One region of the Gottfriedia sp. OAE603 genome, then DNA from elsewhere that is predicted to be linked to it. Evidence: predicted binding sites of a transcription regulator. Region 1 holds the regulator's gene; the other holds the start of a gene.

The links. The regulator NrdR, encoded in region 1, represses ribonucleotide reductase genes. The targets are predictions, from matches to a motif close to AACACNATATATNGTGTT.
Region 2: a site for NrdR is predicted at 5,434-5,451, ahead of nrdI (class Ib ribonucleoside-diphosphate reductase assembly flavoprotein NrdI). Genes of this name have one in related genera too.

What each region holds. Positions count from the first base shown of each region.
Region 1 covers NZ_JBEUNN010000001.1:3,245,051-3,261,914, forward strand. Annotated here, with positions in the region: gene ytxC (sporulation protein YtxC) at 1-475, opposite strand, end outside; gene dnaI (primosomal protein DnaI) at 581-1,522, opposite strand; gene ABID96_RS16590 (replication initiation and membrane attachment family protein) at 1,535-2,956, opposite strand; gene nrdR (transcriptional regulator NrdR) at 2,993-3,463, opposite strand; gene speD (adenosylmethionine decarboxylase) at 3,796-4,182, opposite strand; gene ABID96_RS16605 (glyceraldehyde-3-phosphate dehydrogenase) at 4,515-5,540, opposite strand; gene coaE (dephospho-CoA kinase) at 5,642-6,235, opposite strand; gene ytaF (sporulation membrane protein YtaF) at 6,316-6,966, opposite strand; gene mutM (DNA-formamidopyrimidine glycosylase) at 7,025-7,858, opposite strand; gene polA (DNA polymerase I) at 7,879-10,512, opposite strand; gene ABID96_RS16630 (DUF4177 domain-containing protein) at 10,779-10,952, opposite strand; gene pnpS (two-component system histidine kinase PnpS) at 11,169-12,917, opposite strand; gene ABID96_RS16640 (winged helix-turn-helix domain-containing protein) at 12,910-13,626, opposite strand; gene ABID96_RS16645 (MaoC/PaaZ C-terminal domain-containing protein) at 14,053-14,523, opposite strand; gene mdh (malate dehydrogenase) at 14,677-15,615, opposite strand; gene icd (NADP-dependent isocitrate dehydrogenase) at 15,647-16,864, opposite strand, start outside.
Region 2 covers NZ_JBEUNN010000001.1:1,219,399-1,236,262, reverse strand. Annotated here, with positions in the region: gene ABID96_RS06130 (two-component system sensor histidine kinase NtrB) at 1-490, shown strand, start outside; gene ABID96_RS06125 (YvrJ family protein) at 616-753, opposite strand; gene ABID96_RS06120 (quinone oxidoreductase family protein) at 803-1,771, opposite strand; gene nrdF (class 1b ribonucleoside-diphosphate reductase subunit beta) at 1,793-2,761, opposite strand; gene nrdE (class 1b ribonucleoside-diphosphate reductase subunit alpha) at 2,912-4,996, opposite strand; gene nrdI (class Ib ribonucleoside-diphosphate reductase assembly flavoprotein NrdI) at 4,983-5,342, opposite strand; gene ABID96_RS06100 (hypothetical protein) at 5,698-5,892, opposite strand; gene ABID96_RS06095 (hypothetical protein) at 5,970-6,278, opposite strand; gene ABID96_RS06090 (YkvS family protein) at 6,457-6,642, shown strand; gene ABID96_RS06085 (DUF6254 family protein) at 6,993-7,103, opposite strand; gene ABID96_RS06080 (efflux RND transporter permease subunit) at 7,297-10,371, shown strand; gene ABID96_RS06075 (M3 family oligoendopeptidase) at 10,507-12,201, opposite strand; gene motA (flagellar motor stator protein MotA) at 12,515-13,303, shown strand; gene motB (flagellar motor protein MotB) at 13,296-14,051, shown strand; gene ABID96_RS06060 (MarR family winged helix-turn-helix transcriptional regulator) at 14,072-14,533, opposite strand; gene ABID96_RS06055 (aspartyl-phosphate phosphatase Spo0E family protein) at 14,585-14,794, opposite strand; gene mtnB (methylthioribulose 1-phosphate dehydratase) at 15,557-16,192, opposite strand.

The DNA of each region.
Region 1 (16,864 bases):
CGATTGCGATTTCACATACATAAGCAAGCTGCTTATTATACTCTTTTAAACGGAATGTAATGAACGAATCAAAGCTAAAGCTTATTCCATCCTTTACATATTGAATAATTGCGTTAGTAATCAATTGCTTGCTCTTACGTATTTTCTTTTGGTTTGGTACACTTCTTCTTGTTCCTCGTAATAAGGACTGTGCAATTGGAATGATTTGCTGTTGTTCAACTTCCTCATAGAAAAAAGATGTATGTAAAATGGATTGAATCCACTTATCTTCTTTTTGAAGTAAAATAAATTGTACTAGCGTTGGCACTAATATACTTTTTATTAATTCTTCAGTATTTTGAGGAAAAGTAATTAATATTGTATTCATTTTGTGTTTTCTTAGAAAGTATGGTCTCGATTGATTTTTTAAGCGTTTTTGTAGTCGGTCGTAGACATAAGCTGCATCAATGGGTTCATTGAAAAAAATTTCAATCACCCTGTTCCCCCCTTTCAAGCACCACCTAGTCCTATATATATTAAGAAGAGAATTAAAAAATGCCGTAAAATCACTTTGAATCGTGATTTTACGGCATTTTTGTTTTTAAGATGTGAAATGTCTACGATTTGAACCAGAAATACTGATTGGCTTTGCTAAATATTTAACACGATCTACAATGCGAGCTGCTTTTACTCGTTCTTCTTCTCCGCGCTGTGAATATGTCAGATGGTGTTCTAACTGAGTTATATCTGCATTTGAAGTAAAAAATGTCGGTAATTTTTCTAGCATGCGATATTGAAGAATCGTACCTAATATCTCATCCCTAGCCCAACTTGACATTTGTTCTGCCCCCATGTCATCGAGCATCAATACTTCAACTTTTTTAACAGCTTCTATTTTTTCTTCTAAAGTACCTTCACTAATTGAGCTTTTTAATTCACGTAAAAACTCAGGTAAATAAACAAGCATTGATGAAATTCCTTCTTCTGCTAATTCATTTGCGATTGCACCAAGGATATATGTTTTCCCTACACCGAATGGGCCGTGTAAATATAGCCCTTGCATCATTTTTCCTTTTTCATAACCCATAATAAATTGTCTTGCAGCTGAAATAGCCTCAAAACGTCCAGAATCATCTAAAGATAGATTTGACATAGATGCTTGTAGCACATCTTTAGGTAAATACAGACACTTGATTAAAGCTTCATGCTTTTTACGTTGATCATTCTTTATGCCATTTGGACATCGATCATACTGAACATCAATTCTTTTTCCTTGTATGATTAGATGCGGATGATAACCTTGAACCAAATTTTTACACCCTTCAAATGTAGGGCAATCATGACACTCAACACTTTGACCTATATACTCATAAAGCTTATTTAAGCTTTTATCAATCATATCATCTGTAATTTCATTTTTATTTTGAATTAAAAATGGTGCAACTTTTGGGTGACTGCGGACTTCATGTCGCATTTTTTCAAATGTATCTTGGAATTGTTTATTTTTCATTAATGCAGTGAATGCGTTTTGAATTGGTTCCATTTCGTCCTCCCATTAACGTTTTTTCTTATTTTTGAACATCTCAAGTTCTTTTTCTAATCGTTTTCTTTCTTCGTCAACTGAAGAATCATTTGTCACTGCAGTAATCGGAGCTACACTTTCTGCATTTGGCTGTAACCAATCTGGGACGATTTCTGTACGAATTGCTTTATTTCGTCGATTACCAGTTCTGGCCTTAGCAACAGTTGTCCCTTGTCTTGTCTCTTCAAACTCTTTTCGAGCTAGATCCATCGCTTGCTTAACTGTTGTTACACCTTTTCTTGCCCAGTGGCTTGCGATTTTAATAACATAATTTCTAGATAATTTTTTATCTAAACGTATCATTACATAGTCAATTAATACATTTGCTACCCCTGGAAGTAACTTTTGATCAATCATAATTTCTTCTATGATTTTTAAATCTGCCTCACTTGGCTCTGCACCACCAGATATTTCTTTTAAATATTGGCGAGGTGAGATTGTTTCGAAGCATTGAATTAGTTTTTCTTCCTGTGTAGTTGGTTCAGCTTTCAGCTCTCTATGCTGAATTGGTTGAACCTTCTCAACAATCGTAGGCAATGCTTCATGATGTTGAAATTGATACCATTCTCTCGCTTCTAAACGAAGTGATTCAGTATTAATTTTATTCTCATCGTTTAATGCACGCATGACAATCGTTTTCATTTGAATTGGATTAATACCATATAAAAAAGCTAGCTTTAAAATTGTTTCTTTAACTTCTGCAGTAAAAGAACGTTTTGGAACAAATGAATCAGATAAACCATCTAAAAATAAATCATAATCAAACTCTTCCATTTTGACAGAAATTTTTAAAGGTTGTTGCTCTTTTAACAACCTAGTATTCTGCGTATCACTTTGAGTTATCTCATTATTTTTTTGTATTTCATGTAGTTGTTCCATTGTAACAGTTTGAAAAACGGAATCAAATGAACTAGAAATATCACGATAGCCCTCTTTGGAAAACGCTTGTCTACTAAAAAAGTTTTTCGCTCGTTGATATTGAGTTTTACCGATCGTTTTGAAAAGGAAGATATTTAATATAGGATCTTCAAAAAAAGAATGGGGATCAAGCGGAGATTGAAGTTCATAAAGTAACTTCTTAGTACCTTCTTCAGACCCTTCATACACTTTAAGTAAACCGATTCCCTCTAACATTAACCTTTGCTCATAAATTGTCTTTAAATTTGTTCTCATCCCAAGCATTAAAGAATGATGTGTTAAATTATTTGGATTGAGGTCTGTTTGTTCACATTCACTCCATAAAGTCATGTACAAGCTTAATGCCTGGCTACCAATGATAGGTTGATACAACATCGTTAATACCTGTCTGTGGAAATTATGTAAATATCCTGCAGCCAATACCGTGTATGGATCTGCAGGCAGAACATCCATCCAATGTTGCTTTTCAATAGACATTCAAACAATCCTTTCTTGTATCAAAAGAGCGAAGTACTAATCGTCCTTACCTCGCTCTTTGTTAATTAAATCTTTTAATTCATCAATGAATACATTTATATCTTTGAATTGACGATAAACTGATGCAAATCGAACATATGCAACTTCATCAACTTTAGATAAATGATCCATTACCATTTCACCTAAAACTTCACTTGGAACTTCAGATGTTCCACTATTTTTTAATTCTTTTTCTATATTATTAATAATGCCTTCAAGTTGAGATAATGATACAGGGCGTTTTTCACATGCCTTAATAAGACCTCTTAACATCTTATCTTTACTAAACTCCTCACGAGCTCCCTCTTTTTTCACAACTAAAATAGGATTATCTTCTACTCGTTCAAAGGTAGTAAAACGATGCTGACATTCTTCACATTCACGTCTTCTTCTAATTGATCGACCTTCATCTACCGGTCTGCTATCAAGTACTCTTGTCCCATTATAATTACATGTTGGACATCTCATCGTTTCATTTCAACTCCAAACACAGTTTTGTTAAACAGACTATTATAACTCTATACTATAACAAAATTCAAATAAACTAAAGCAAGAAATGTGGAGGCGACTGGTCAGCTGCGACAAGCATAAGACAAATACCAGTGAAAGTGCTTTTTACTTTCATTGGGATTTGGCTTATGACCTCGAGCAGCTAGGAGCCGGAACTAGACACCAAGAAATGTGGAAGGCGACTAGTCATAAGACAAATCCCTATTTTCTCTACAACTTTGGGAACATATTTCGCACTCCATTTTTATAGACGAAAAAAGAGAGGTGAATAATCACCTCTCTCCATTTTTTTAGTTACCACTAACAACTTTTACTTTATTAACTTGAATGGGACCCATTCCTCTAGGTAGCTCAACATTTTCACGCGTATCAGCTTCAAGAGCCTCAGCGATATAGTTTGCAGCTACATTTGGATCAATTCTATCACCGCAAGTGTAAACATCAATACTTGCATAACCATGCTCAGGAAAACTGTGAATAGTTAAATGTGATTCTGAAATGATTACGACACCACTAACGCCATGAGGAGCGAACTTGTGAAAAGCAACTTCACGAATTTCTGCACCAGAACGTAATGCAGCATCAACAAAAGTCTCCTCAATAAATTTCATATCATTTAATTTTTCTGTGTTACAACCCCATAATTCCGAAATGACGTGACGACCCATAGTATCCATATTCATTTCCCCCTTAAATAATTTTACATGACTCCTATTGCAAAAGTATGATCAACTACCACGGGGGAAAGTTAGTCCAAAGAGGTCCTAACCCTTTAAGTAGTTAGTTATACTTTTAGAAGTTCACGAAAGTTAGTATACTTTTTTTAAATTTGAATTGCAAGATAAATTTCATTTTTTTGTAATTTACTAGTTTAAATGTTAAAAAAATATGTATAAAACAAGCTATGTGCTTGAGTGCCAAGCATTCTTGCAAACTTCGAAAAGACTAGCCGACATTAAATCAGCTAGTCTTTTGTATTCGCTTACATTAGTTTGTGAAATTACGTTTCTTAATTTTGAACTGGTTCAAGTTTAGAAATTTTAGAAGCAACAATTGACACTAAGTCAACTACACGTCTAGAATAACCCCACTCATTATCATACCAAGCTAGTACTTTCACTTTTGTACCACCAATTACCATTGTTGAAAGTGAATCAATGATTGCAGAATGTGTATTACTGTTAAAATCAATTGATACTAATGGTTCATTACAGAATTCAATGATTCCGTGCATTGAACCTTTAGAAGCAGTTTCAAATACTTCATTTATTTCTTCTACTGTTACTTCTCTTTTTAAATCAACAACTAAATCTACAAGTGATACGTTTGGTGTAGGTACACGTAATGCCATACCATGTAATTTTCCATCTAAATGAGGTAATACTTTTGAAAGTGCTTTAGCTGCTCCAGTTGTTGTTGGAATGATTGACTGGCTACAAGCACGAGCTCTACGTAAATCCTTATGTGGATTATCTATATTTTTTTGATCATTTGTAAATGAGTGAACTGTCGTCATTAATCCATTTACAACTCCAAATTGCTCATCTAATACTTTGACAACTGGCGCTAAACAGTTCGTAGTACATGAAGCATTTGAAATCACATTGTGTTGTTCTAAGTCTAATTTTTCATCGTTTACACCAATTACAACAGTTATATCTTCATTTTTACCTGGTGCAGTTAGGATAACTTTTTGAGCTCCTGCAGTTAAGTGCATTTTTGCTTTTTCTGCGTCATTAAATTTCCCAGTTGCTTCGATCACGATATCTACATTTAGTTCGTTCCATGGAAGTAACTCTGGATTTCTCTCACTAATTAGGTCAACACGTTTTCCATCAACAAGTAAGTGATCTGTGTTCGCTATAACCTCACCGTCAAATTTCCCATGAACAGTGTCGTATTTAATTAAATGCGCTAAAGTTTCAGCTGGATAGCTAGCATTTATCGCAACGATGTTATAATCTGCATTTTTAATTGCTTGACGGAAAACCATGCGTCCAATTCGACCAAATCCATTTATTGCTACATTTACCATAAGTAAACCCCCAATTAAGTTATACTGATTTATTATATCCCCTTAATTAGTATAACACATAACGCAGATTTTGGTTAAACTATTTACATTATTTCTATAAATTATTTTATTTTTTTTAATAAATCCATTACCTGTTTTTTTGTCTCATCTAGATTTCCATTATTATCGATCACAAAATCTGCTCTTGCTTCTTTTTCTTTAACAGGTATTTGAGATGAAATTCTACTGATTGCTTCTGCTCTTGTTAATTGATTTCGATTCATTAATCTACTTAACTGTGTTTCTTCATTTACTGTAACGACAATAACTTTTTCAACGAAATGTACTAAATTACTTTCATATAATAGTGGTATGTCCATTATGACAAGAGACTCGCCGTTTGCTAAATATGTATTGGTTTGCTCTAACATAACTCGTCTTACTTCTGGATGTACAATGGAATTTAATTGTAAGCGCTTTTCTTTGTCATTAAAAATAATGCTACCAAGTAGAGGGCGATTAATCTCTCCATTTTGTAGGACGATCTCCGGACCGAATGCCTCAATAATTTTCATATAGGCAGGTTGTCCAATTTCAACCACTTCTTTTGCAATGATGTCTGCATCGACAATTGGTATGTTACATTCCTTTAAAAAATTTGAAACTGTACTTTTTCCACTAGCAATACTGCCAGTTAAACCAAAAACTTTTCCCATTTATATCTTCTCCTCACAAAGTTATAGAGGTACCAAATGGAAGAAACTCCATTCGGGTACACTCTAACAGATTGAACTCATTACATTTTCATTAATCCTAGTAAAATCAAGAATACACCTGGTAAAAAAGTTAATTTCTGTAGCCAACTATTTTGTGATAGAACATTACCTAATTTCATACCAAACAATAAAAATAGCGCACTGGCAGTTGATGTTACGGCTGCTGTTAATAATGGTGAAAATCCAAGCATCGATGCTCCAATACCAGCTCCAAACGCATCAAGTGATAGTGCAAAGCCTAATAACATCGCTTCTAATCCATTAATACTACCAGAACGGTCTAAGTCTGCCGCTGTAGGCTTTTTGAGTATTTTGACAACAATTCCGAGCACTTCAATTTCGAAATTGATAATTGTATCTTCAGAATCAATTTTTTCCTCAATAACTGAATTTGACCCTTTATTTGATCGGTAAAATTGATATAAAACCCATAAGCCTATACAAACTAGTACAAATCCACCAATTCTTTTCGCTATGATTGGGGAGAAAAAATTAGTAACCGCATGGCCAATCCCCATTGAGGTCATTAAAATGATCCCTGAACAAATTGCAATTGTGATAATTGATTTCATAGGGATCTTAACTTTTCTAAGTCCATAAGTGAAACCAACACTACAGCTATCTAGGCTTAATGCACATGCTAGTAGAATTAATGATAGCATATTTACCATAAAAATAGGCTCCTCTCTTTCGTACTCACGTTATAGTATGAAAGAGAGGAACCGTATGTTAATTTTTTTTAGGCTGACAGATTGGACAATACGAAGTCCCTCTTCCGCCTACTGTTATTTTTTCAATTGGTTGACCACAAGTTACACATTCTAAACCTTTACGACCATAAACTTTAATTATCTCCTGGAAAGTACCAATTTTCCCTTGAGAATTAACATAAGATCGAATCGTACTCCCACCTAGATCAACAGCTTCCTGCAATGTTTCAGTGATGATCCTTGCAAGTTCTTTAATCTGTTTTGGCTTCAATGCTGATGCAATCGTTTCTGGATGAATACCGGCTCTAAATAAAACTTCGTCAACATAAATATTCCCTAGACCAACTACTAACTCCTGATCCAGTAAGACTACTTTTATTTTTCTATTTGACTGTCCAATTTTCGTCTTCAAATACTCAGCGTTAAATTCATCTGAAAAAGGCTCTGGGCCAAGCTTAGCTAAAGGTGGCTGGAATTGTTCTTCACCTTTTACAAATAAATGCATAGTACCGAATTTACGCACATCTTGATAACGAAGCTCTGTATCATCATCAAATAAAAACCTCACATGAGTATGTGCTGCTACAGGCTCATCTGCTGGAAAGACGCGATACTTCCCTTCCATTCTAAGGTGTGAAACAAGAGTAAAATCCTTTAGCTGAAATAAAAGAAATTTTCCTCGGCGATGAATATCCTCAACAGTTTGTCCTTGCAATAATAACTGAAATTCTTCAATATCCTTAGGTTGTTTAATGATATTTTCCCATGAAACAATTACTGAAGAAATCGTCTTTCCAACGACTAAATCAAATAATGTTCTTCTTACCGTTTCAACTTCAGGTAGTTCTGGCATTTACATTACTTCCATTCTATTTATTTTGCTTCAAACCATGATTCACCAGAGTTGTAATCGACTTTTAGGGGAACAACTAACTCAACAGCATGTTCCATAACTTCTGGTACTAGTTTTTCTAAAATAGCTAATTCTTCTTTTGGCGCTTCTAAAATTAATTCATCGTGTACTTGTAGAATTAATTTAGCTTGAAGCTTTTCAGATTTTAAGCGCTCATCTAATAAAATCATCGCTTTTTTAATAATATCCGCTGCACTTCCTTGAATAGGTGTGTTCATTGCAGTTCGTTCAGCGAAACCTCGAACATTAAAGTTTGAGCTTGTGATTTCAGGAATGTAACGACGTCTATTTAAAATCGTACTAACAAACCCATCTAATTTAGCTTTTTGAATGATATCTGACATATAATCTTTGACTTTAGGGTAACTAGCAAAATATTTTTCAATAAAGATAGAAGCTTCTTTACGTGTAATACCAAGCCCTTGAGATAAACCATAATCACTTATTCCATAAACTATTCCGAAGTTTACTGCTTTCGCTTGTCTTCTCATATTACTAGTTACTTCGTCCTCGTTTACATGAAATACATCCATAGCCGTTTTTGTATGAACATCAAAATCATTTTTAAATGCTTCCATTAGGTTTTCATCTTGTGCAATATGTGCAAGAACCCTTAATTCGATTTGAGAATAATCCGCTGCAAAAATGACCCAGTCTTTCTTTGAAGCAACAAATGCTTTTCTAATTTTTCTTCCTTCTTCCAAACGAATCGGTATATTTTGAAGGTTTGGATCAATTGAACTTAATCGACCAGTTTGTGCTAATACTTGATTGAATCGTGTATGAACCTTGGAATCAGCTGCATTAATCACCTTTAATAAGCCTTCAACATAAGTAGAATTCAATTTACCCACTTGTCTAAAATGTAAAATCATCCTAATAATTTCATGTTCAGATTCTAATTTTTCAAGTACATCAGCTGAAGTTGAATAACCTGTTTTCGTTTTTTTACCTGAAGGCAGCTGAAGTTTTTCAAATATAATAACACCTAATTGTTTCGGAGAGTTAATATTAAACTTTTCACCAGCAAGTTCATAAATTTTCTCTTCAAGTTCTTTTAATTTACTTGCCAATTCAGTGCCCATCTTCTTAAGTGTTTCTTCTTGAACAGTCACTCCTTCAAATTCCATATCTCCAAGGATAAACGTTAAAGGTAGCTCTAATTCTGTTAGAAGCTCATATTGACTATTTTTACGTAGCGATTCTTCAAGAGATTCCTTCAACTTACTAATAGCGATTGTTTTTCGAACAACATAATCTGCTAATAATTCTTTAGCAGGCTGTGCTTGTTTAGCCCCTTTACCGTAAATTGACTCAGCTGTTTGAATTGAAAAATTTATTTTTCCATTAATCAAATCAGAGAATTCTTTATTTGACTGAGCTGGATCATTAATATAGGAAGCAAGTAGTGGATCAAAATCAACACCTTTTAAATGGATATCTTTCCATTTTAAAGCCACATACGCTCCTTTAGCATCATAAACATTTTTCTTCGCTCGTTCATCCTCTAGCCATGTTTTAAAAATATCAGACTCTAAACCAACAGTTGTCGGGATAAAGAAATGACCTTTTTCATTTGATAAACCAAATCCTTGAATTACCTCAGTATGATAGTTCTCACCAACCATTTCAACAATTAAGCTAGAATCATTGCTTAAGTGATCTTCACTAATTGTTTCAAGAACCTCAAACTTTATTTCTTCTAATTCCTCTGTTGGTTCATTTTCGAGCGATACACCTAATTTTGTAAGCAATGATGTAAATCCAAGTGATTTAAAAAATTCTGCCACCTTGTCCATTTCAGCGTCTGGTCGCAGTGTATCATTAACCGTTAATTCTATTGGTGAATCTGTATTAATTGTAGCTAATTCTTTACTCATTAATGCTTGTTCTTTGTTTTCACTTAAATTTTGAAGTAATTTTGCACCACTTACTTCATCAATGTTTTCATAAACACCTTCAACAGTTTTAAATTGTTTTAGAAGTTTAATCGCCGTTTTTTCACCAATTCCAGGAACGCCAGGAATATTATCAGACTTATCGCCCATTAATCCTTTCATATCAACAATTTGCTCTGGTGTCAGTTCATATTTTTCTAAAATGGCTGCAGGCGTAAACTCTTCAACCTCTGTAATCCCTTTTTTCGTCATACTTACTGTAACTTGCTCATCGACAAGTTGTAATAAATCTCGATCTCCAGAAATGACTTTTACTTCATAGTCTTCTTTTGAAGCTTGCTGAGCCAAGGTACCTATAATATCATCAGCCTCGTAATTTTCTAATTCATAGCGTGCAATTCCATACGTATCTAATAACTGTCGCACCAATGGAAATTGCTCACTTAATTCAGGTGGCGTTTTCTGTCTTCCACCCTTATATTCTTTAAACGTGCTATGTCTAAAAGTTGTTTTTCCGGCGTCAAAAGCTACAAGCATATGACTTGGTTTTTCATCTTCAAGAATTTTCATTAACATCATTGTAAAACCATAAATTGCATTCGTATGTACACCTTTATCGTTACTCAAAAGTGGTAAAGCAAAAAAGGCCCTATATGCAATACTATTTCCATCAATCAGTATTAGTTTCTTTTTCAAAATAAATCCTCCATATCACTAAGAAATGAGTAAGGCGTTTTCTACATCATAAATAATGATTTAGGGTTACGCTTATTAACTCGCATTTATCTACTCTTACTGCGCGAATTCCTTCTTTTCCTGCTCTTTTCATTTTATCTATATTTTACCATGAACTATTCACAAATGAAAAAGAGGTAGTCTAAGGAATCTTATTTTCTTAAAGAATCATATCACCAAAGGAGTGTACTTCTTTTAAGAAATAAAATCTTAGAACTTCCTCTTAATTAATCGTGTAGTTCTCTTTCAAAAATCAATTCAACACATGCGCCTTCTTGTACTTTTTGATTATTTAATACTTGATGCAATCGCCAACCACTTTTTGCGTAATTACCAACTACATCATAATAATGACGGTTTGAGGATTTAGTGTTAACTTTTACAAATTCATATTCGTACATTGGCAACCCTCCACACTCTGTTCTTATAATCATAATTTCCCCAAATTTAAGGAAAGTAATATTAACAAAAAATGAAAAATAAAGTAAACAAAAAATCCCGAGAGCAGTGTCTGCTCTCGGTTTCATTCTAACTCCTTGGATGAAGGGGTTTTCATCATTACTATAACAATTTTATATTAACGATAATTAAATCTACTGTAAAATCCTTGTAAATTGTTACAAAATAATATGTTTTTTCAGCGTTACAATAAATGATGTACCATGGCCTAACTTGCTTTCTACTTCAATTTTTCCTTTGTGAGCTTCAACAAGATGCTTTACGATTGCAAGGCCTAACCCCGTTCCTCCAGAGTTTCTACTTCTCGCTTTATCAACTCGATAAAAACGTTCAAAAATACGAGATATTTCTTCTTTACCAATTCCAACTCCAGTATCATTTACACGTACAACAATTTGCTCATTCGTTTCTGAAGCTGTTATAAAAACTTTACCACCATTTGGAGTATAATGGATTGCATTATCAATTAGATTAATAAAAACTTGTTTTAATCGCAGTGCATCTGCATTTACAACTAACGGAGTTTTTAAATATAGTGCAAAATCAATATCTTTTTCTTCGGCTTTTTGAATTAGCATCTGCTGAACTTCTTCAATAATGAGTTTTACAGATACATCATTTCTATCTAATTTAAAATTCTGTTGTTCAATTTTTGAAAGATCTAATAAATCTTGAATTAATGATTGCATTCGATCACTTTCAGTCAAAATAATTGATAAGAAATTTTTACACAGCTCTTCATTCTCCATTGCACCATCAAGTAAAGTCTCAGTAAACCCTTTAATTGATGTAATTGGTGTTTTAAGCTCATGAGATACATTCGCAAAGAAATCCTTACGTACCTGTTCAAGTTTTTTCAATTCGCTAATATCATGGAAAACTAACACGATCCCTTTCCACTCATGGTTAATACCGATGATTGGTGCCCCGTAAACTTCAAAGTGTTTTCTTTCAATTGAAAGTGGTAAAATGATTTGCTTCCTTACTTTTACTTCCTTTAGAAAAATTTCTTCAACAATTTCAACGATTTCTTTATGCTTAAATGCATCGTAATACAATTCACCAATGATACTTCTAGAATCAACTTTAAATATTTCTTTATAAGTTTTATTAATTAGATTTACATGTCCCCTACTATTTATGAGTACAACACTACTACCAATATTATGGATAAGTGTATTTAACCGATCTTGCTGCATTTCTTGTTGAGTCGTCATTTCTTGGAGATTTTTTGCCAATATATTCATTGATTGACTCAACATTGTTGTAGTTTCATTACTTTCGGTAAATGTTCTAGCTTTATAATTCCCTTTAGATAACTCAATTGCGACTTGTGTAATGTCATCAATTGGTTTAGAAAATTGATGAGAATATCGAATGACTAGTACAATAATTGTCATTAGTACAAAACCTAATAAAGAAATTAATAAGATCCATATACTACGATAAACTTCATTTATTGATTTAATCGAGTAATCAATTAGTAGGTACCGCGTATCCCCATCCTTGTTTACTACTTTTTTACCGTAGAATTTTTCACTATCATCCTCATGTTTTAGTTTGATGGCCTCATTATTTTTATCCAAATTTTTAAAGAAGGATGTTAGCGTACTGTTTGATAATTTGAGTTCATTATTAGATTTTGCTACTAAGTGACTTTGATCATCATATATAAAAACTTCAATATTCAAGTCTTCTGAAATACTGTTCATCGTTTTTACAGTAATTTCATTTGGAGTAGATTCAATAAAAGAAGCGATTAAATTAGTCTCTTTTTCGATTCTTTGGTCATAGCTTGTCAGATAGAATGACTTAAAAGTCTGACCAAGGATTACTCCTAGGATCATTAAAATAACGATGATAATACTTGATAAACCATAAAGCAATTTCTGATTCAGTTTACTCATTGAATCTCGGTTCCTCTAGTTTATAACCTAATCCTCTAATTGTTTTAATGTATTGTGGTTTTTTCGAATCTTGCTCAATTTTTTCTCTTAAATGACTAATATGAACGTCTACAATTCGAGTATCTCCTGCAAAATCATAGTTCCAAACCGCACTTAATAACTGGTCTCTTGTTAAAACTCTACCTTTATTTTTCGTTAAATATAATAACAGCTCAAATTCCTTAGGAGTTAATTCTAAAATTTGTCCTTGGAAATAAGCTTCATAGTATTCTGGTAATATTTTCAAATCTGCAATAATTAATGTATCAGTTTCATCATTCGTTACTACTGGAGTTTCAGTAATCTTACTTCTTCTTAAAATCGCTTTAACTCTTGCTACAACTTCCCTAGGGCTAAATGGTTTAGTCATATAGTCATCAGCACCTAGTTCTAAGCCTAAAACTTTATCAAATTCATCGTCTTTTGCTGTAACCATTAAAATCGGTGTTGTATTTCTTTGTAGACGTAATTCTTTACATACTTCCATACCATCTTTTTTAGGTAACATTAAATCTAACACTATTAATTCTGGTTTTTCATCTGTTGCTTTTTGCAATGCTTCATCACCATCGATTGCTGTAACAACTTGAAATCCAGCTTGTTCTAAGTTGAATTTAATTAAAGTTAAGATATGTTCTTCATCGTCTACTACAAGAATTTTATTGTTCATTACATATTCCTCCAGGCTTTTTTAGAAAACCTTCATCCACATTATCTCTATATCTTTTTTAATCATACTAAAAATTCTGTATTACGTAAATTTAAATACTTATTCTTTATTTTCCCTAGTAGTGAAAAATTTATTGATTGTTTTAGCCAACACTCTATATGATATATAGAATATTAAAAGACATTCATTGGAGTGGAAGATGCGAGACTTCTATGAGAATAGCGGATAGGGTCAGACCCCTCACAAGTAAGGTAGGCATGCTAAAAACACGACGTCCTGTTGTAACGCATACATGATCCACATCGTGTGGACCCAGTAGGCTCCGCTCTCGCCCCATGGAAAGCGAGCATCCTGAAACGGAAAACAACATTCTTTTTAACAGAGCCTAAAAAAAAAATAAAAAAAGAATGTCGTATAACATTCTTCTTAAAAATTATCGTATAAAAGACTATTGGATTGCTCTACTGTTGGTGGAATAACTGTAATATTACCTGATGCAATTTTAAGTTGCGATTTATTTAAAACGCTTACATTTAATGATACTTCTTTATTCTTCAAATCAATATCAACTACTTCGAAATGAATTGAAATAGTTTCATTATGGTGTAAATGATGATGATATTCCATTTCTTTTTTTATTTCATGGCTACCAGGACCAGGTAAGTGTTTTGTCACTGCAGCTGATACCATCCCACTAATTAAAACACCAGGTACAATCGGTTTCTGGAATTTTGTTTGTGATGCATAATTATATTCTGTATATAAAGGGTTTGTATCTCCAGTTAATGCGAGGTATAAATAAATATGTTTTTCTTCTATGTGTTCTGTAACAATTAACTTTTCACCAATTGATAATTCTTCAAGTTTTCGTCCGATTTTTGCTCTTTTTGTTAACATATTGAACCCCCTGTTTATCTTAATATTTTAAAAATTCTATAAACGAAGTCGATAATCCTTCTTTTATTTACATTTTACCCAATAAATCTACTTTATTTTTATATTTATAAATAATAAAAAGGCTTGGTTTTACACCAAGCCTTTTCGTCACTATTAAGCTAAAACGTTCATAACGTTTTTTACTGCTTCAACTGAACGATCTAATGCTGCTTTTTCATCAGCCGTTAAATCTAATTCAATAATTTGCTCAATACCGTTTCCACCGATGATTGTTGGAACACCTAAGTAGATACCTTTATATCCATACTCACCTTCTAAGTAAGCAATAGTTGGTAATACACGGCGTTGATCTTTAAGGATTGCTTCAACCATTTCTACTAATGAAGCAGCTGGTGCATAGTATGCACTACCGTTTCCTAATAGGTTAACGATTTCTCCGCCACCCTTACGAGTACGTTCAACAATAGCATCTAAACGTTCTTTTGGTATTAAGTTTTCTAATGGAATCCCACCTGCATAAGAGAAACGCACTAGTGGTACCATTTCATCACCATGTCCCCCAAGAACAAAACCAGATATATCTTTAACAGATAAGTTTAATTCTTGTGCAACGAAAGTTCTGAATCGAGCTGTATCAAGTACACCTGATTGTCCAATAACGCGATGTTTTGGGAAACCAGATTCTTTGAATACTGTATATGTCATTGCATCAACAGGGTTCGTTAAAACAACAATTGTACAGTTAGGAGAGTGCTTAACGATTTCGCGAGTAACTGCCTTCATAATGTTAGAGTTTGTTGAAACTAAATCATCACGGCTCATACCTGGTTTACGAGCAATTCCAGCTGTGATTACGACCACATCTGAGTTTGCTGTGTCAGCATAATCGCTTGTACCGATGATGTTTGCATCAAATCCTTGTACTGGACTTGCTTCAAGCATATCAAGCGCTTTACCTTTTGTAGGATTTTCTAATTGAGGAATGTCTACGATCACTACATCCCCTAATTCTTTTTGAGCAAGCAAGAAAGCTGTTGTAGCACCAGTAAATCCAGCACCTACTACAGAAATTTTACGTCTACGAATTGACATGTTAAATACCTCCCTTATGTTTACTCTTTAATTATACAAGAACTGATTCCATATTAGAAATTAATTCATTTGCAAATTCTGAGCATTTCACTTCAGTTGCGCCATCCATTAAGCGAGCGAAGTCATAAGTTACAACTTTAGAAGCAATTGTTTTCTCCATTGATTTTAAGATCATTGAAGCAGCTTCACTCCAACCCATGTGCTCAAGCATTAATACGCCTGATAAAATAACTGAAGATGGGTTAACTTTGTCTAATCCAGCATACTTAGGTGCTGTACCATGAGTAGCTTCAAAGATTGCATGTCCAGTTTCATAGTTGATATTAGCTCCTGGAGCGATACCAATTCCACCAACTTGAGCAGCAAGTGCATCAGAAATATAGTCACCATTTAAGTTCATTGTAGCAACTACATCAAACTCACGTGGTCTTGTTAAAATTTGTTGTAAGAAAATGTCAGCGATACTATCTTTTACAAGAATTTTGCCAGCTTTTTCAGCATCTTCCATTGCTTTGTTAGCAGCATCTTTACCACTAGTTTCTACAATGCGATCATACTCAGCCCATGTGAATACTTTATCACCGAATTCTTGCTCTGCAACTTCATAACCCCAGTTCTTAAATGCACCTTCAGTAAATTTCATGATGTTACCTTTATGAACTAGTGTTAATGATTTACGGTTTTCTTGAATTGCATAGTTAATCGCAGCACGTACTAAACGTTTTGTTCCTTCTTCAGAAATAGGTTTAATTCCGATACCTGATGTTTCAGGGAAACGAATTTTATTAACACCCATTTCTTTTTGTAAGAATTCTAAAACTTTTTGAACTGCTTCAGAACCTTTTTCGTATTCAATACCAGCATAAATATCTTCTGTATTTTCACGGAAAATTACCATGTCAGTATCTTCAGGACGTTTAACTGGAGAAGGTACACCTTCAAAGTAACGTACTGGACGTAAACATACGAAAAGATCTAATTCTTGACGTAGAGCAACGTTTAATGAACGAATTCCGCCTCCAACTGGAGTCGTTAAAGGTCCTTTAATAGCGATCATATATTCTTCAATAGTGTTTAAAGTTTCTTGTGGTAACCATTCGCCAGTTACATTAAATGCTTTTTCACCAGCTAATACTTCTTTCCACTCAATTTGACGAGTGCCGTTATATGCTTTTTCAACAGCTGCATCTAATACACGTGAAGATGCTGCCCAAATGTCTGGACCTGTCCCATCTCCTTCAATAAAAGG
Region 2 (16,864 bases), 2.0 Mb from region 1:
GATCACGAAAAATGCCCCTTATAAGCCTGAACCAGTTTGTTTAAACGATTTTCTCTTAAACTATATAAAACAATTGTTTTTTAGTGAAACGGTCATCAATAATGTTGATATAAGGTATAACCTCTCTGAAGAATTACATAAATATAAAGTTTTCTTTGATAGAAATCAACTTGTTCAAGTCTTTCTTAACCTTTTCCATAATTCATTGGACGCTAAGAAAGACGGAAATCTACTCATTACAATTGAAACTCATGTGATTGATGATGAAATAGTGATTATTTTTAAAGATAATGGTTGTGGTATACCTAGGACTGTTTTACCATTTATATTTGATGCTTTCTATTCTACAAAGGATGAGGGTACTGGACTAGGATTATCACTTACAAAAAAATTAATACAAAATCACGGCGGATTTATAACTGCTGCTAGTAGTTGTAATGGAACAGAATTTACGATTTCTTTACCAATTAATCATGACAATAAAAAATAGCATCTCTTGATGCTATTTTTTTCTTTTTTTATATATGGTCTGTTAAAAAAGATAGTTGAATACCGTAAAGCCTAAATATAAAAAAAACCATTCTGCAACAGCAAAATGGCTAATGTTATTCTTTATTAATGATACATTTGATTTGGTAATTCCTTTATGGATAAAATCACATGATCTAGTTTTTGTTCTATACGATATAGTAAATAAAGTGTAACTCCAATTGGAAATCCAACTTCTTTTATCATACTGATCCAAAGCTCCATTTTTTTCTCCCCCTTTATCTTACATATAAGAGGAAAATAAAAAATTTCTTTAAACAGTTAAAATGATTTTACCAGTTGATTTACGACTTTCTAACAATTCATGAGCAAGCTTCCCATCTTTTAATGAGAAAATAGTTGGGGATTGAACATTTATTTGTTTCGTTGCAATCCAATTAAACAATTCTTTACTTCTATTTATTCTTTCTTCTTTCGAAACAAGAACATTCCATAAATCTCCACCTGTTAATGTTTTTGAAGTATCCATTAACATTCTAGGATCAATATGAACTGGGTCTCCACCGGCCATTCCATAAAAAACAACTGTTCCGTGAACTTTTGTTGCTTCAAAACTATTCATAATGGTCGAACCAACAGATTCATATACTACGTCTACACCGTTTTTCTTTTTCGTTAATCCTTTAGTTAATGAAACCCAATCTTCGTTATATAATAGTACTTCACTAGCACCAATAGAAAGTGCTTTTTCTTTTTTTTCATTTGAAGAAGTTAATCCGATAACCTCTCCACCTTTTAATCTAATCATCTGAGTAAGTAATTGACCTACACCACCTGCAACTGCATGAACAAGTGCAGTATCACCTGGTTTAATTTGATAACTGTCATTGACTAAGTAATGTGCAGTTAAACCTTGAAGCATAACAGATGCTGCAATTTCAAAACTAATTTCATCAGGGATTGGTACAATATGCGTTTCTTTCGCTGCAACATATTCTGCATTTGCATAAGGTACATCAGCAAAAGCTACTCGATCACCTACTTTATATCCCGTTACTGAAGATCCAATTTCAGAAATAATACCAGAACCTTCATAACCTAAAATATAAGGTGGATTCCCTGCTAAATGATAATTTCCTTTACGACGATAGATATCTGCAAAATTAACTCCAACAGCTTTCATTTGAATACATACTTCATCATCTGAAATCGTTGGTTTAGCGATTTCCTCATACGTTAATACATCTGACGAACCAAACTCTCTAAAAACTAATGCCTTCATATTTCATACTTCCCAACATGTTTAAAATTCAAAAATAAAATCCTCATCTGTCAATTTTTCCACTGTAACTGCTTTTACATACCCGTTTCCTTTTACAGAGAAGAAATCATGATTCTTTGTATCAGTTTTTAGTCCATTTAAGACAATAGGATTAATATCTTCTTCATCAAAATATCCTTCGAATCCTAAATTCATTAATGCCTTATTTGCATTGTAACGAATAAATTTATTTACTTCGTCAACTAAACCGATAGATTCATAAATTTCTGCGGTATATTGCAATTCAATATCATATAACTGAACTAATAATGACATGGTTTCTTTATATAGTCGAGCTTTTTGTTCATCTGAAAATTCATCATAAATTTGTTGTGCAAGTATACCTACAAATACGCCGTGAATACTTTCATCACGTAGAATCAGGTTAATTATCTCACCACTTGCCGTCATTTTTCCTTGGCCAGCTAAGTATAACGGATAGAAAAATCCACTATAGAATAAGTAACTCTCTAAAAATACACTAGCTACCATTGCCATATATAATTCTTCTGAAGATACGTCGCGCTTTAATAAATTTAAATAATATGAAGAAATCAACTCAGATTTTTTCGTTAGGATTGGATGTTCATCGATCCATTTAAAAAGGTGATCAATTTCATCTTCAGTTGCAAGCGTTGTAAAAATATGTGAATAACTTTTCGCATGGACTTCTTCCATTGCACCCATAAATGCTAGTACACTTTTCGCTTGTAAATTTTTCAAGTGTACTAAAATAAGTGGCATCCCTTCTCCACCTTGTTTTGTATCTAATAAAGTTAATCCACCCAACACTTTTATAAACGTATCTTGCTCGTCCTTTGTAAGTGTATTCCATGTATTCTTATCTGACGAAACAACAATCTCTTCTTCAGTCCAAAATTGTGATAAATTTTGCTTCCAAAATACTAAACTAAAATCATCTTCTTTTTTATTCCAGTTTACAGCTTTCATCTAAAATGACCCCCTACTCACTAAAGAAAGCCCGAATATATAGATGTAGTATCAATAACATTCTCTATATACGAGCTTCCCAAAGACTTACTCATTAAATTTTCATATCATCGTTATATTTTCTATACATTTTGTGCTTTTTAGTATTGATTAGACTGAACAGCTAATACACTCTTCCACACTCAATTTTCTTGTACGCGTATAATATAAGCTTTTCAAGCCTTTTTTATTAGCATAGATATAATATCTTGCTAGTTCTCGGGTTGAAATATCACTATTTACATATAATATAGAGCTGATTCCTTGATCAATATGTTGTTGGATTTCAGCAATTAGATCAATTAATTTGTATTGATTAATATCGTAAGCCGACTTGTAATACCAGAAGCTTTTTTGTGATAAATAAGGCATTGGATAATAAGTTGTTGAATTTGCATATGTTCTAGATTCAATTACATTTACAATTGGCATAACTGAAGAAGTAGCGTTTTGAATGTAGCTAATTGATTGTGTAGGAGCTATTGCTAAGCGGTAGCTGTTGTATAAACCATATGCTTGTACTTGCTTACTTAATGTAACCCAATCAAATTCATTCGGAATATAAATTCCATTAAATAATTCTTTTACTTTTTCTGTTTTCGGTTCAAAAGATTGTATTTTGTACTTTTCAAAATAAGTACCTTTTGCATATTCACTTTTATTAAAGTCTTTAAATGTTTTTCCAGTTTCTTTTGCAATAAACATACTCTTTTCTATTGAGTAATAGTTCATCATCATAAAGAATGTACGTGCAAAATCCTTTGCTTCTTCACTTTCATAAGCAATTCCATTCTTTGCAAAGTAACCATGTAAATTCATTGCACCTAAACCAACAGAATGAAGTTCATCATTTGCTTTTTTAACAGTAGGTGCATTTTCAATTTCAGTCATATCAGATACAGCCGTTAATGCTTCAATTCCAACATGAACTGATTCTCTAATTGCTTTATTTTCCATTACATTCACAATATTTAATGAACCTAAATTACAGTTAACATCACGATTGATTACATCCTCTGATCCATAATTGTTGATCTCAGATGTTTCTTGTAATTGAAAAATCTCAGTACACAGATTTGACATTTTTATTTCGCCAATATCTTTTAAAGCATGCTGGTTGTTCGCGTTTGTTTTATACATTAAGTATGGATAACCAGATTCAAGTTGAATTGCCGCAATCTTAACTAATAAATCACGAGCTGATAAATCAAGTTTTTTCTTTTTAATTTTATCATTATTTAGAAGTTCATCGTATTTTTCATCAATATCAATATCATCTAAATGCATGCCGTATTCCTTGTAAACCGTATAAGGTGCAAATACATAGAATGGCTCATTTTTTTCTGCAAGTTCAAAGAATTTATTTGGAACAATTAATCCAATCGATAAAGATTGAATTCGACTTTTCTCATCGGCGTTAATTTTTTTCGTATCAAGAAACTCAATTACGTCCCAGTGGAAAATATTTAAATATGTTGCACCAGCACCTTTACGTTGGCCAAGCTGGTTTGCATATGAGAATGAATCTTCTAATAGCTTCATTACAGGAACAACACCACTTGCAGCGTTATCAATTTCTTTGATTTGTTCTCCACGTGCTCTAAGCTTAGATAAATTCAGTGCAACGCCACCGCCAATTTTAGAAAGCTGCATTGCTGTATTAATTTGAAAACCAATTGAGTTTAAACTATCATCCATTTCAAGTAAGAAACATGAAACCATTTCACCTCTTCTACTTCTACCAGCATTCAAGAATGTCGGAGTAGCAGGTTGATAGTTTTGTTGAATCATCATTTTCGCCAAATTTAATGCTTTATCAATATTGCCTCGTCCTAAATAAAGAGCAACGATCGCAATTCGATCTTCATATCCTTCTAAATAAAACTTTCCATCGTTTGTTTTTAATGCATAGTCCTTAAAGAATTTAGATGCTGCCATATATGATTGGAAAGTAAATCCAGCTTGATAAACTAGTTCATACATTCTTTCAATCTCAGTAAGGGAGTATTCTAATTCTACCTGATAATAATAGTTTTCTTGAGTCATATACTGTAAGCGTTCTTTAACAGAAGAGAATTGAATTTTTCTATCTTCTACTTCTTTTAGGAAACAAAGTAACGCTTCTTTATCTTTTTCAAGATCAAAAAAACCATCCTTTTTAATTGTTAATTCATTATTCAGCTCAATATGTCTCAAGCTTTTCCACTCCCTCAAGAAAATATTGTATATCACGACTTGTCCCTGACATTTCGAATTTTGACAAGACCGGTACGTTATATGTTTTGGCGATTTTATCTGCACTGGCTGCAAACATATCTCCCCAGTTTCGATTGCCACTTGCACTTACTGCTCTTAGATAATTTGAATTTTTCTCCAAAAAATGATGTACATTATCTGGAACACTTCCAAATCCAGTAGTGTAGGTTACAAGAATATAAGGTTCTTCGATTTTTAGTCCATCTTTTATTTGAATTGACGGCATTCTAATTTTATTGACAAAACGCTTAACATTGCCAGTCATTGAACTGTAAACTATCACCATAGGATCACCTCATTTTATATGTAAGAATATTTTATGAATATTTAAAAATCTCATGTTATATACCTACATATTGTATTACCTTTTTAGAACAAACACAATATATAGTTTCCTAAATGTGAAAATAAACATTTCGACAATCTCACTCAGAATGAAACAATAAGAGAAATTTAACAAATTATGGAGAAGAGTGCAATAAAGTGTAAAACGATTTTTTTGTCAATTGAGCCATACCGAGAAACATAAAAAAAATACCCATAAACGCCTTGCAAAACAAGAAAAAAGTCAAAAAAACTTTTTTTTTTTGCAATAGGTTTCTTGAGTACTTCTTAAAAAGTTATATATTTTTAAATATTTGTTAACTTCTAGCTTCTTCTATATATGTATAAATTACATCGCCACCATGCTGAGCAATTCCTCGGAAGTGTTTAAAGTCCTCTCGATTCACAATAATTTGTCTAAATGTTAAAAAATCTTCTTTTTTGATCAATATTTGTGCAATTTCACCGTTTTTAAGTTGTTCAATACCATTCAGCATTTCATTTTGTTCCATATTCTCACCCTTTAATAATAGATCTTACTGTTATAATGCTTCCATCTAACATTATCAAAGATATTACTATATGAAAACTAAATTGTTACATCTAAAACTTTCTCTGTGACAAATACATTTGAATCTTCATTCTTAAGTAGAATGACTTCAATTTCTCCATCAATTATGACTAAAAATGCTTTTGGTATTAATTCCAATCCAGTACCAAGACATTCAAATTGAGCTTTTGCATGTCCCTCACCTAGTAGAACGACCATTTCAAAAACTGGAATGACAATGATCTGATCAAAAAATAAAATAGGATCACCAATCAAAGTATTACTGCCAACAAATTCTTTTATTTCTTCTTCTAAATCATACTGTAAATCTTCAATCCATTTCTTCAAGAAAGTAACCTCCAAAAAGTGCTACATCCATTTTTTACCCTTCTTGTAATTTTTAAACATATTTTTGAATTTAAATTGACTAAATTGTAAAAAATATTCAATTTTCTCTTTACCTTTAAACCGTTTTCATGCATTATAGAAGGTGTAAAATGAAAACTTTTTATTAGGAGATACGCTCATGAAAATTGCAGAAGCTGGAAATATCATTGAGTTTAAACAAGGGTTAAAAGGAAGAGTTCAAAAAGTGAATAAAAATTCTGTCATAGTAGACATATCGATAATGGAAAACTTTAGAGATTTAGAAATGGAACCGCTTACAGTTGTTAACCATAAAAATTATAAAATTGTAAGAACCGCAGAATAATTGTTCAATAGATGACGTTTAACAAGCGCATTTCGTGGTCGGAGTAACATTTTAATTTAATAATAAATAGTCAGTTACTACCTCTTGTTGAGATTAATAAACTAAACAGATTATAAATTGTATGTTTTGTTGTATTTTAGAGAATAACAAAATAATAGAAACCGTACTTACATACTTCTACATTTTTTTGAATTTTGTAAAATAATAAGCGTTTCAAATCATCCTTAAGTCCCGTGTGCATCACGGGACTTTTTTTTATGATTACATTTGTTAATGTGAGTAAATTGGATAAATATTTCAGATTTGGACATAAAACCAAAACTAAAAAAATTGAAAGGAGCAATATTATATTATTTAGTTTCTTTGTCCAATTCTTTAAAAGATTTTACTTTCTCATGTGGTTGTTGGTTCGTTTTTCTTTCATTCCAAAAACGTTCTTTTTCACTTTTAGATTTTGTCATCATTCCACCCCCTTAAGTAATTTCGTTTTTTATCCTTTCACAAAATTGTAGATTATATGTAATCTTTCATTTTTACATATTTTAGACAAAATTCACATGTAAAAAATAGCATTTGAAATTTGGTGAACTTCAAAAATTCATTTTGTTAATGACGATTGATTTATTCACCTCAATTTAGAAAGGAAGGTATTGAATGAACTTTTTAACAAAGTTTAGTTTAAAAAATTCAGTAGCTGTTTTTATTATTTCATTTTTATTAATATTTGGTGGGTTGTACTCTTATTCAAAATTAAAGGTTGAGGAGCTTCCAGATATTGAATTTCCGGCTATTTCTGTTCAAGTAGTATACCCTGGAACAGCACCAGAGGATGTAAATGAACAAATTACGACGAAACTTGAAACTTCTTTTAAATCAATTGAGGGTATTAAAACTTTATCAAGCTCGTCATTTGAAAGTGTTTCTGTCATTAATTTAGAATTTCCATTTAATACAGACATGGATAAAGTGGAACAACAAATTAATTCAACTCTTAAGGAAGCTGGCCTACCTGAAAATGTAACATCAAAAGTTGATCGTTTTTCATTCGGCTCCTTCCCAATCTATTATCTTTCAGTATTTTCAAAAGAAGGTTCAAATATTGAAAAGGTTTTAGATGAGGAAATTGTTCCTGCATTAAACAAAATCGAAGGTGTAAACAGTGTCTCTATTGGTGGGGGAAAATCGACTTCCCTATCTATTGAATTAGATAAAGAAAAAATCGCAAAATTAGGGCTCTCTTTATCAACCGTTAAAGACCAGATTAACGCAAAATTCCTTTCATTCCCTGCTGGAAAAATTACTGATGGTGATATTAAAGTTCCTATTCGAATTGAGGAAAAACTTGATACCATTCAAAAATTGAAAGATCTAGAACTACAAATTACATCCTTTGGCACAACTCCTAATGAATCACAAACAGTACAACCAAAAGTTTTATTAAGTGATGTAGCTAAGATTGAATCGATTACTTCTCAAGATGAACTAATTAGATATAACGAAAAAGATTCGATTTCTATGGCGATTACTAAAAAACAAGATGCAAATACAGTAGCAGTAGCAGATAAAGTGATAAACGTACTCAATAAGTATAAGAAAGAAGTTTCTTATAAAGTAGGTTATAGCTCTGCAGAAGGTGTAAAACAATCTGTTGAATCACTTGTAAAGGAAGGCTTGCTAGGTGCAGTATTTGCTTCGATTGCAGTGTTATTATTTTTACGAAATGTCCGAGCAACTTTTATCGCAATTATTTCGATTCCATTATCATTATTAATTACATCAATCTTCTTACTAGAATTGGATATTACTTTAAATATTATGACGCTAGGTGGGATGGCAGTTGCCGTTGGGCGCGTAGTTGATGATAGCATTGTTGTCATAGAGAACATCTTCCGTCGTATTCGAAAATCAAAAGAAGGCATGTCAAATGAATTAATTCTTTCTTCAACAAAAGAAATTCTAAAAGCAATCACGTCTTCAACCATTACGACAATCGTTGTATTTTTACCACTTGGAGTAGTTGGCGGTTTTACTAGCAAAATCTTCTTACCATTTGCCTTAACGATCGTCTTTTCATTACTGGCTTCTTTATTGGTTTCCATTACAATTGTGCCAATTCTTGCTCGTTATTCATTTAAGAAAGTACCACCTGAGGAAAAAGAGGAAAAGCTTCAAATTTGGTATGGCAAATTAATTGAAAAGTCATTAAACCGTAAATGGATTGTAATTGTTTTAGCGATTGTATTACTTCTTGGTTCATTTTCATTAGTTGGCAGACTTGGATTTACATTTATCCCTAATGAAGCATCTAGAGCGATTATTGCACAATTAGAGTTACCTTCTTCGACTTCAATTGAAAAAACAAATGATGTTTCTTTAAAATTAGAAAAAATGTTTTTAGAAATGGATGAAGTAAAAGAAATCTCTACTGGGGTTGGTAGTCGTGACTTTATGACAGGATTAAAGACTGAAAATAAAGCAAGTTACTTTATTAACCTGAAAGACAGTGCAGATGTAGATACTTTTATTAAAGAAACTAAAAGTAAAATGGAAGAAGTAGCTACATCAGAAGTAAAAGGCGCAAAAGTTGGATTACAGGAAAATTCATCAAGTGGTCCTCCTTCCAATAATAATGTTGATATAAACTTGTATTCAAATAACTTAGTAGCTCTTCAAGAAAGTGCAAAAAAAGTTGAAGAATACATGAAAGACAATGATGATTTAAAATATGTAACAAATAATTTCTCAGAAAAACAAAAACAAGTTATTGTTTCCATTGATGAAGAGAAAGTTTCAAAAAATGGAATCTCATCAGGTTACATTTTAGGGTTGGTAGCTGATCAAACAAATCCTATCAGTTTAGGCACTTTAAAAATTGATGGTAAAGACCAAAATGTTCAGATTACTTATAATAAAGAATTACAATCTATTGAAGATATTAAAAAGATTACTCTTTTCGGTAAACTTGGACCAGTTAAACTATCTGATGTTGCAGATGTTAAATCAGTCGAAACTTATTCTACGATTCAAAAATTAGATGGCAAGGTATATGCGAAGGTTTCTGCTCAAATTAAAGGGAAGGATATCGCAAAAGTAACAAATGATGTTGTAAATGGTGTAAAAAAAGAAATCGACCTACCATCTGATGTATCACTTAAAGGTGGTGGCGGAAGCGACGATACAATGCAAACCTTTAAAGATTTAGGGGTTGCTATGGGTGTAGCGATCGGATTAGTTTATTTAACAATGTTAATTGCTTTCGGTAAGGCTAGAATTCCATTTATCATTCTCTCTGCTCTTGTATTTGTTCCGATTGGATCATTTGTTGCGCTATTTATTGCAGGCGAGCCATTGTCTATCAGTGTAATGATAGGATTATTAATGTTAATTGGAATCGTTACTACAAATGCAATTGTATTAGTTGATCGCATTGGTCAAAATATTGATCAAAAGCAATTACCACTCCGTGAAGCGATCATTGAAGGTGGTAAAACACGTCTTCGTCCGATATTAATGACGGCATTTGCAACAATTGCTGCATTATTACCTTTAGCACTGACAACATCAACAGGTACTTTAATCTCAAAAGGATTAGCCATTACAGTTATAGGTGGATTAACATCATCTACCTTATTAACGTTAGTATTTATCCCAGTAGTATATGAATTATTCTTCTCACGAAAAAAGAAGAATAAAGTTAAAAAAGATAAATCGACAATTGTTAACGGGTAAAGGTCAATAGAAAGTAAAATGGTTTGTAATGTTAGCCAATTTAATGAAAACGAAGTATAGGGCACCTGTACCCTTACTTTCTCTTTTTTCATAATAAAAAACTCCGATTCAAAAGAGCGAATCGGAGTTTTCTTATTATAGGTTATGATCATTAACCCCATCTAACCATTTTTTGACCGGTGCTAATGTTTTTTCGATACTTCCTTCATTAAAAGGTGATTCTAGTTTTGCTTCACTTACTAGACCTAAAAATGATTTACTGCCTCCTAATTGACATAAGCCAACATAGTCAGACCACGCTGCATCACGATCTTCATGCATTTTATTCCAGAATTGCAATGCACAAATTTGAGCTAATGTATAATCAATATAATAGAAAGGTGATTGGTAAATGTGACCTTGTCTTTGCCATAGGCCACCTTTTTCTAAATAGCTATTGCCATCATTTACGCGATGAGGTAAATATTTTGCTTCTAATTCTTTCCAAAGACCATGTCTTTCCTCAGGGGTTAATTCTGGTTTTTCATAGATTGCATGTTGAAATTCATCAACCGCTACACCATAACTAATGAATGTAACAGCGCTACTTAAATGAGTAAAGTAATATTTCTCTGTATCCTCTTTAAAGAAGTTTTCTTGCCACGGCCAAGTAAAGAATTCCATACTCATTGAGTGAATTTCACAAGCTTCATATGTCGGCCAATAATACTCTGGCGTATTAAACTTACGACTCTCGTAAACTTGGAAAGCATGACCTGCTTCATGCGTTAAAACATCGATATCTCCTGAAGTTCCATTAAAGTTAGAAAAGATATAAGGTGCTTTGTAGTTAGGGATATAAGTACAATAGCCTCCTCCCTGCTTTCCTTCTTTCGCAACTAAATCCAATAAATTTTCATCAAGCATGAATTGGAAAAATTCACTTGTTTCTTTTGATAATTCATCGTACATTTTTTTACCGTTTTCAATAATCCACTCTGGACTACCTTTTGGTGTTGCATTTCCTGTTACAAACTCGAATTTATCATCATAATAGTAAAGCTCATCTACACCAATTCTCTTTGCCTGACGCTCCCTTAATTCAGTAGCAATCGGTACAATCGTATCATAAACTTGGTCTCTAAACTTTTTCACATCGCTTGCATTATAATCTGTTCTTAACATTCGAGCGTACGCTAATTCAACAAAGTTAGAAAATCCTAATTTATTTGCAATACTAGAACGAATTTTTACTAACTTATCAAAAATTAAATCAAATTTATCCTGGTTTTTTGAGAAATAACCAAAGTATGTATCATAAGCAACTTTTCTTACTTCTCTGTCCTTATCCTCGAAATGAGCTGAAATTTGCGCTAATGTTTTCACCTCTCCGTAGAAAGGTAGCTTTGCTGCGGCAACCAATTTACCATATTCAGTCGTCAATTTATTTTCTTCTTGTAGATCTGGAATTACCTCTTCACTTAAAATTTTCACTTCACATTCAGCTAATGCAAATAATTGTTTACCATACTTTTCTTCTAATTGCTCTCTGAAAGGTGAACTAATCAACGCTTTATAATATTGCTGACCATATGATTGAACAATTGGCGTATTCTCATCGAAAAAAGCTTGCTCATCTTCGTAGAATTTATCATTTGTATCGATAGAATGACGAATTGCACAAATATTTTCCATTGTAGAAAATTCATTTCTTAAGTCATTAATTTCATTCATTGCTAACTCTTGTTCAAAAACTGTTGAAGCATCATAAAAATTTTGTAATCGTTTTTTAAAGTCTTCTCCGAAATTTTTTATATTGGGTCTAATGTATTGGTAATCTTGGAAACTCATGATTATCCCTCCATTTTGTGTGATATTGCTATTATATAAAAAAAAGTCTAGTAAAAAAACCATAATTTAAACTAATTTCTGAAAATTTAAAATTATTAACGTATGACTAGATAAGTATTAATTTTATCCGATAGTAATATAGAAGATGAGTTTTGTTGTAAAAAAAATGATACTATATGACCTTTTCGTTTCTTTTTAGAATAATTACAATAATTCTAAATGAAAAGTAACATTTTTATACAATAAAACAGATTTAGCGACATAATTTTACAAACACATAAAGATTTTATAGAGAGAGAGGAATTTTGGGGATATGGATAAAAGCTCGGTTATAGGTATTATATTAGGATTTATTGCAGTTGGAGTTGGGATGGTATTAAAAGGAGTTTCGCCTGCTGTATTAGCGAATCCAGCAGCGATCTTAATTATTATTCTTGGAACAATTGCAGCCGTTGCAATCGCATTTCCGATGAGTGAATTAAAAAGGATACCCGCATTATTTAAAATTTTATTTGGTAAAGAAGAAAAAGAAAGTGTTTTAGATGTCATCCAATTATTTTCTGATTTAGCTGTTGTAGCTAGAAGAGATGGGCTTTTAGCATTAGAAGCAAAATTAAATGAAATTGAAGATACATTCTTAAAGTCAGGCTTAACATTAGCAATTGATGGACAATCACCAGAATATATTAGAGATGTTCTTGACGAAGAAATAGATGCAATGAAAGAACGTCATCATGCTGGTGCTTTAATCTTTACACAAGCAGGAACATATGCACCGACACTAGGAGTTTTAGGGGCAGTAATCGGATTAATAGCTGCTCTTGGTAATTTAAGTGACACTGATTTACTAGGTCATGCGATCGCAGCTGCTTTCGTTGCAACATTAATGGGTATTTTCACTGGATATGTTTTGTGGCATCCATTTGCAAACAAATTAAAGCGTAAATCTAAAGCAGAAGTGAAAAGAAAAGAAATTATGATTGAAGGTATTTTATCAGTATTAGAAGGTCAACCTCCTCGATTAATTGAACAAAAATTAGCAGTATACTTACCAATTAAAGAACGTATGTTAATCAACTCAGGAGAGAAAGCTGATGAGTAAAAAGAAAAAACATGAAGATCACGAGGAGCATATTGATGAAAGTTGGTTAATACCTTACGCGGATTTACTGACTTTATTATTAGCACTTTTTATCGTTCTATTTGCTTCAAGTAGTGTTGACGCAACTAAGTTTAAACAAATCTCTGATTCCTTTACAACCATTTTCAATGGCGGAACTGGCGTTATGAATTACCCGACTGAGACAATCCCTCAAGAAAATCCTAAAGGTAGTTCAAATGAAAAAGATAATAAAGGTAATGGAGAAACTACTCAAAAAGAACTAAAAGAAGTACAAAAAAAAGTAGAACAATATATTAAAAATAATAAACTTCAAGGTAGTCTAAAAACTGAATTAACTGATGAAGGCTTATTAATCACAATTACAAACGACGTTTTATTTGATTCAGGGAGTGCGATTGTTAGAACAAGTGAACGAAGCATTGCAACACAAATTTCTAATTTATTGATCTCAAACCCACCATTAAGCGTTATAATTTCAGGACATACAGACAATGTACCGATTAAAAATGAATTGTTTCAAGACAACTGGGATTTAAGTGTTACACGTGCTGTAAACTTTATGAAAATCATGTTGGAAAATAAAAAATTAAAACCACAATCATTTAGTGCAAAGGGTTATGGAGAATATAAACCAATAGCAAGTAATCATACACAAAAAGGAAGAGCAAAAAATAGACGTGTTGAAATTTTAGTTCTTCCAAGTAACACGAACCCAAATACGAAATAATGACAATGGAAAAAGCTCATCTAAAGTGAGCTTTTTTCATTTGTTCCATGATATCCGATTTTCTTTAACAAGTGAATTAAGAAATTTTTCTCCTCGTTTGAAAGATCACTCATTTGTTCATGTAAGAATTGTTCATGTATTGGGAATATCTCATTCATTAAAGTATTTCCACTATCTGTAATCTCTGCATATATGACTCTTCGATCAGCACTGCATGGATTACGTACAACAAGCCCTTTTTTCTCTAACTTATCGACTACATAAGTAATACTTCCGCTCGCAATTAAAATCTTCTCACCAATATGCTGAAGTGGCTGATTGCCTTTATGGTACAATAGCTCCAAAACAGCAAACTCAGTCGGATTTAGATTAAATTCTGCAATTGATTTATTGGCAGAGTCATTTATTTTTCGATGCGCTCGAGATAATACAATAAATAGTTTTAATGAAAGTTCTATTTCATCTCTATTCGTCTCATTCATTCTAATACTCCTTTAATTCCAATTAAATACTCCATCTATTTTATGATTACCTTATTGTTTCATATTACGGTTTTTCGATGATAAAATACGGCCCGATATTCCTTGAGAGTTTTTCTGATATGAAATAATAAGCTCATCTAATTCTTGACTGGCTCTTAATGTAAGTTGTTCATTCAAACCTCTAGTTTCCGCAAAAAATACCATTTCTTCTCTTTTTAATGAGATTGATAATAATAAATGGCTGAGTTGAGATTCATTCATTTACACTATTTCCCTTCCGCAGGATTGTTGTTAATAAATAAACTTAATAATAGAAAGTATTTTTTTGTCTACTATTCATTTTATCTCATATTTCTAAAGTGATACAAGATGAAACCTACTAAGTTTACTTACTTAGTAGGTTTTTTTACAATTATATAAAATAGTTCTTCTTATCTTTATTAATTAGACGACTTTCAACGAATTCCTTCTTATATTGATTAAATTTGATATAATCTTACCATAAATTCAATAAAACATTAAATTTTAGTATAAATATAGAAGTTTGTTGATTTTCACGATAAATATGTATAATTTTTAAACAAGTAATTTTGCATTTTTCATTTCTACTTTATTCATAATTTTTTAAAATTTTAATGATCAAGTACACAAGACTATAAGTTCAATTATTAAATATAAGGCCCTGTTAAAAAAGAATGTTTATTTCCATTCCAGGTACGTCGCTTACCATGGGGCGTTAGACGACCCTAAGCCTCCCGGTCTACACGATGTGGATCATGCATGCGTTACGACAGGACGTCGTGGTTTTAACATGCCTACCTTGTGCCCTCCTGGGTCTCAAGTTTTCCGTATCTCCCATAGGAGTCTTCGAACCTTCCATCCCAAATTACTCTTTAACCAGCTATTCTCTTTCTTACTCTGATTGTATTTAGCTAAAATCAACAATTACTATTAACGGTGCCAATAAAAAAGCTAAAAATATAATGAAATACATCCTTCATTACATTTTTAGCTTTACATATATTAATTTCCAGCTTTAATTTTATGGCCCTGTATCATCATCATTTTAACTTTAAAGCTAATGAGGAACTCAATTCCTTCCAACCATTTCTTCGTCTCTAGAGGCGTTCTCCCCCATACAGTTATTCCATGATTTCTAACAAGTACTGCTCCATAATCATTCGTTAGAAATGGTGTATAGGAACGTTTAAACGCTTCCATATCCTGTGCATTTTCAATAATAGGAATCGTAATTTTGCTATTTGTATAGGAACCTGTTATGATATGAATCATTTCATTATCTTCAAGCTCTACTTTGCCTTCATCTCCAAACAGTTCAGAAATAATATTATTGTCAACCGTATGTACGTGTAACACACATGCAGCAGACGTCTTTTCATAAATATTGGCATGAATTAATGTTTCAAGGGAGGGTTTTAATACCGTATCAAAAACTGGCTCCCCTTGGTTATTAACTACAATAAATTCTTCATCACATCGCGCTCTTTTATCTTTTTCATCTGCTGTTACAAGGAATAATAATGGATCATCAGAAATTTTCATTGATAAATTCCCACTTGTACCATAAAACCAATCCCGCTTTGCCAAGTCACATTTAATATTTGCAAGTTTCTTCCACTGTTCTAAGAATAAACTCATTCTTACACCTCCATTTAGTTAGACTATCTATTGGCATGCCTTTGAAAATTCAAACTATTCTTACTATTTAATGAAATTATGTCATGCATCCAACTTCATTGTCAATAGTTCTAAATAAATGAACAAACTCCAATAATTTACATCAACATTCTTTTTCTGATAATCTTTATTGATTTAATACTTTTTTTACTTCTTGTTTTGACAATACCCCAAACTTATTACATAAAATTGTAAAAAACACTATTTTTCGATTCATGATTGTGTCCTTTCTTTCCTTAAGGAAACTTTTTTGCATTTAGTAAATTATATGAATTCATCATACAAATGTGATAATTACGTAGTTGATTCTACAGATTTTCTGCAATAAAAATATTGGAGGTTTTCACATATGATTATATTCTCCGCGTGAATCTCGTAACTACCATTAACATCAACTTTTAGGCCGTCGTGGTTTTAGTGAGCCCACCATTTTCGAAGATGCTCTAGCTCACGCTCCACGGAAGTGAGCAACCTGGAATTGTAATCAACTAACGAATTCTTCTAAAGCCACAATAGATACGAAAACTGCATTTCTAAATAGCTTTTGGATTTAACAGTAAAGACATTTAGAAATTCTTTAAATTTGTGATAAAATAAGACGACTAAAAATAAGGCTCCATTCTAAATGTTTGA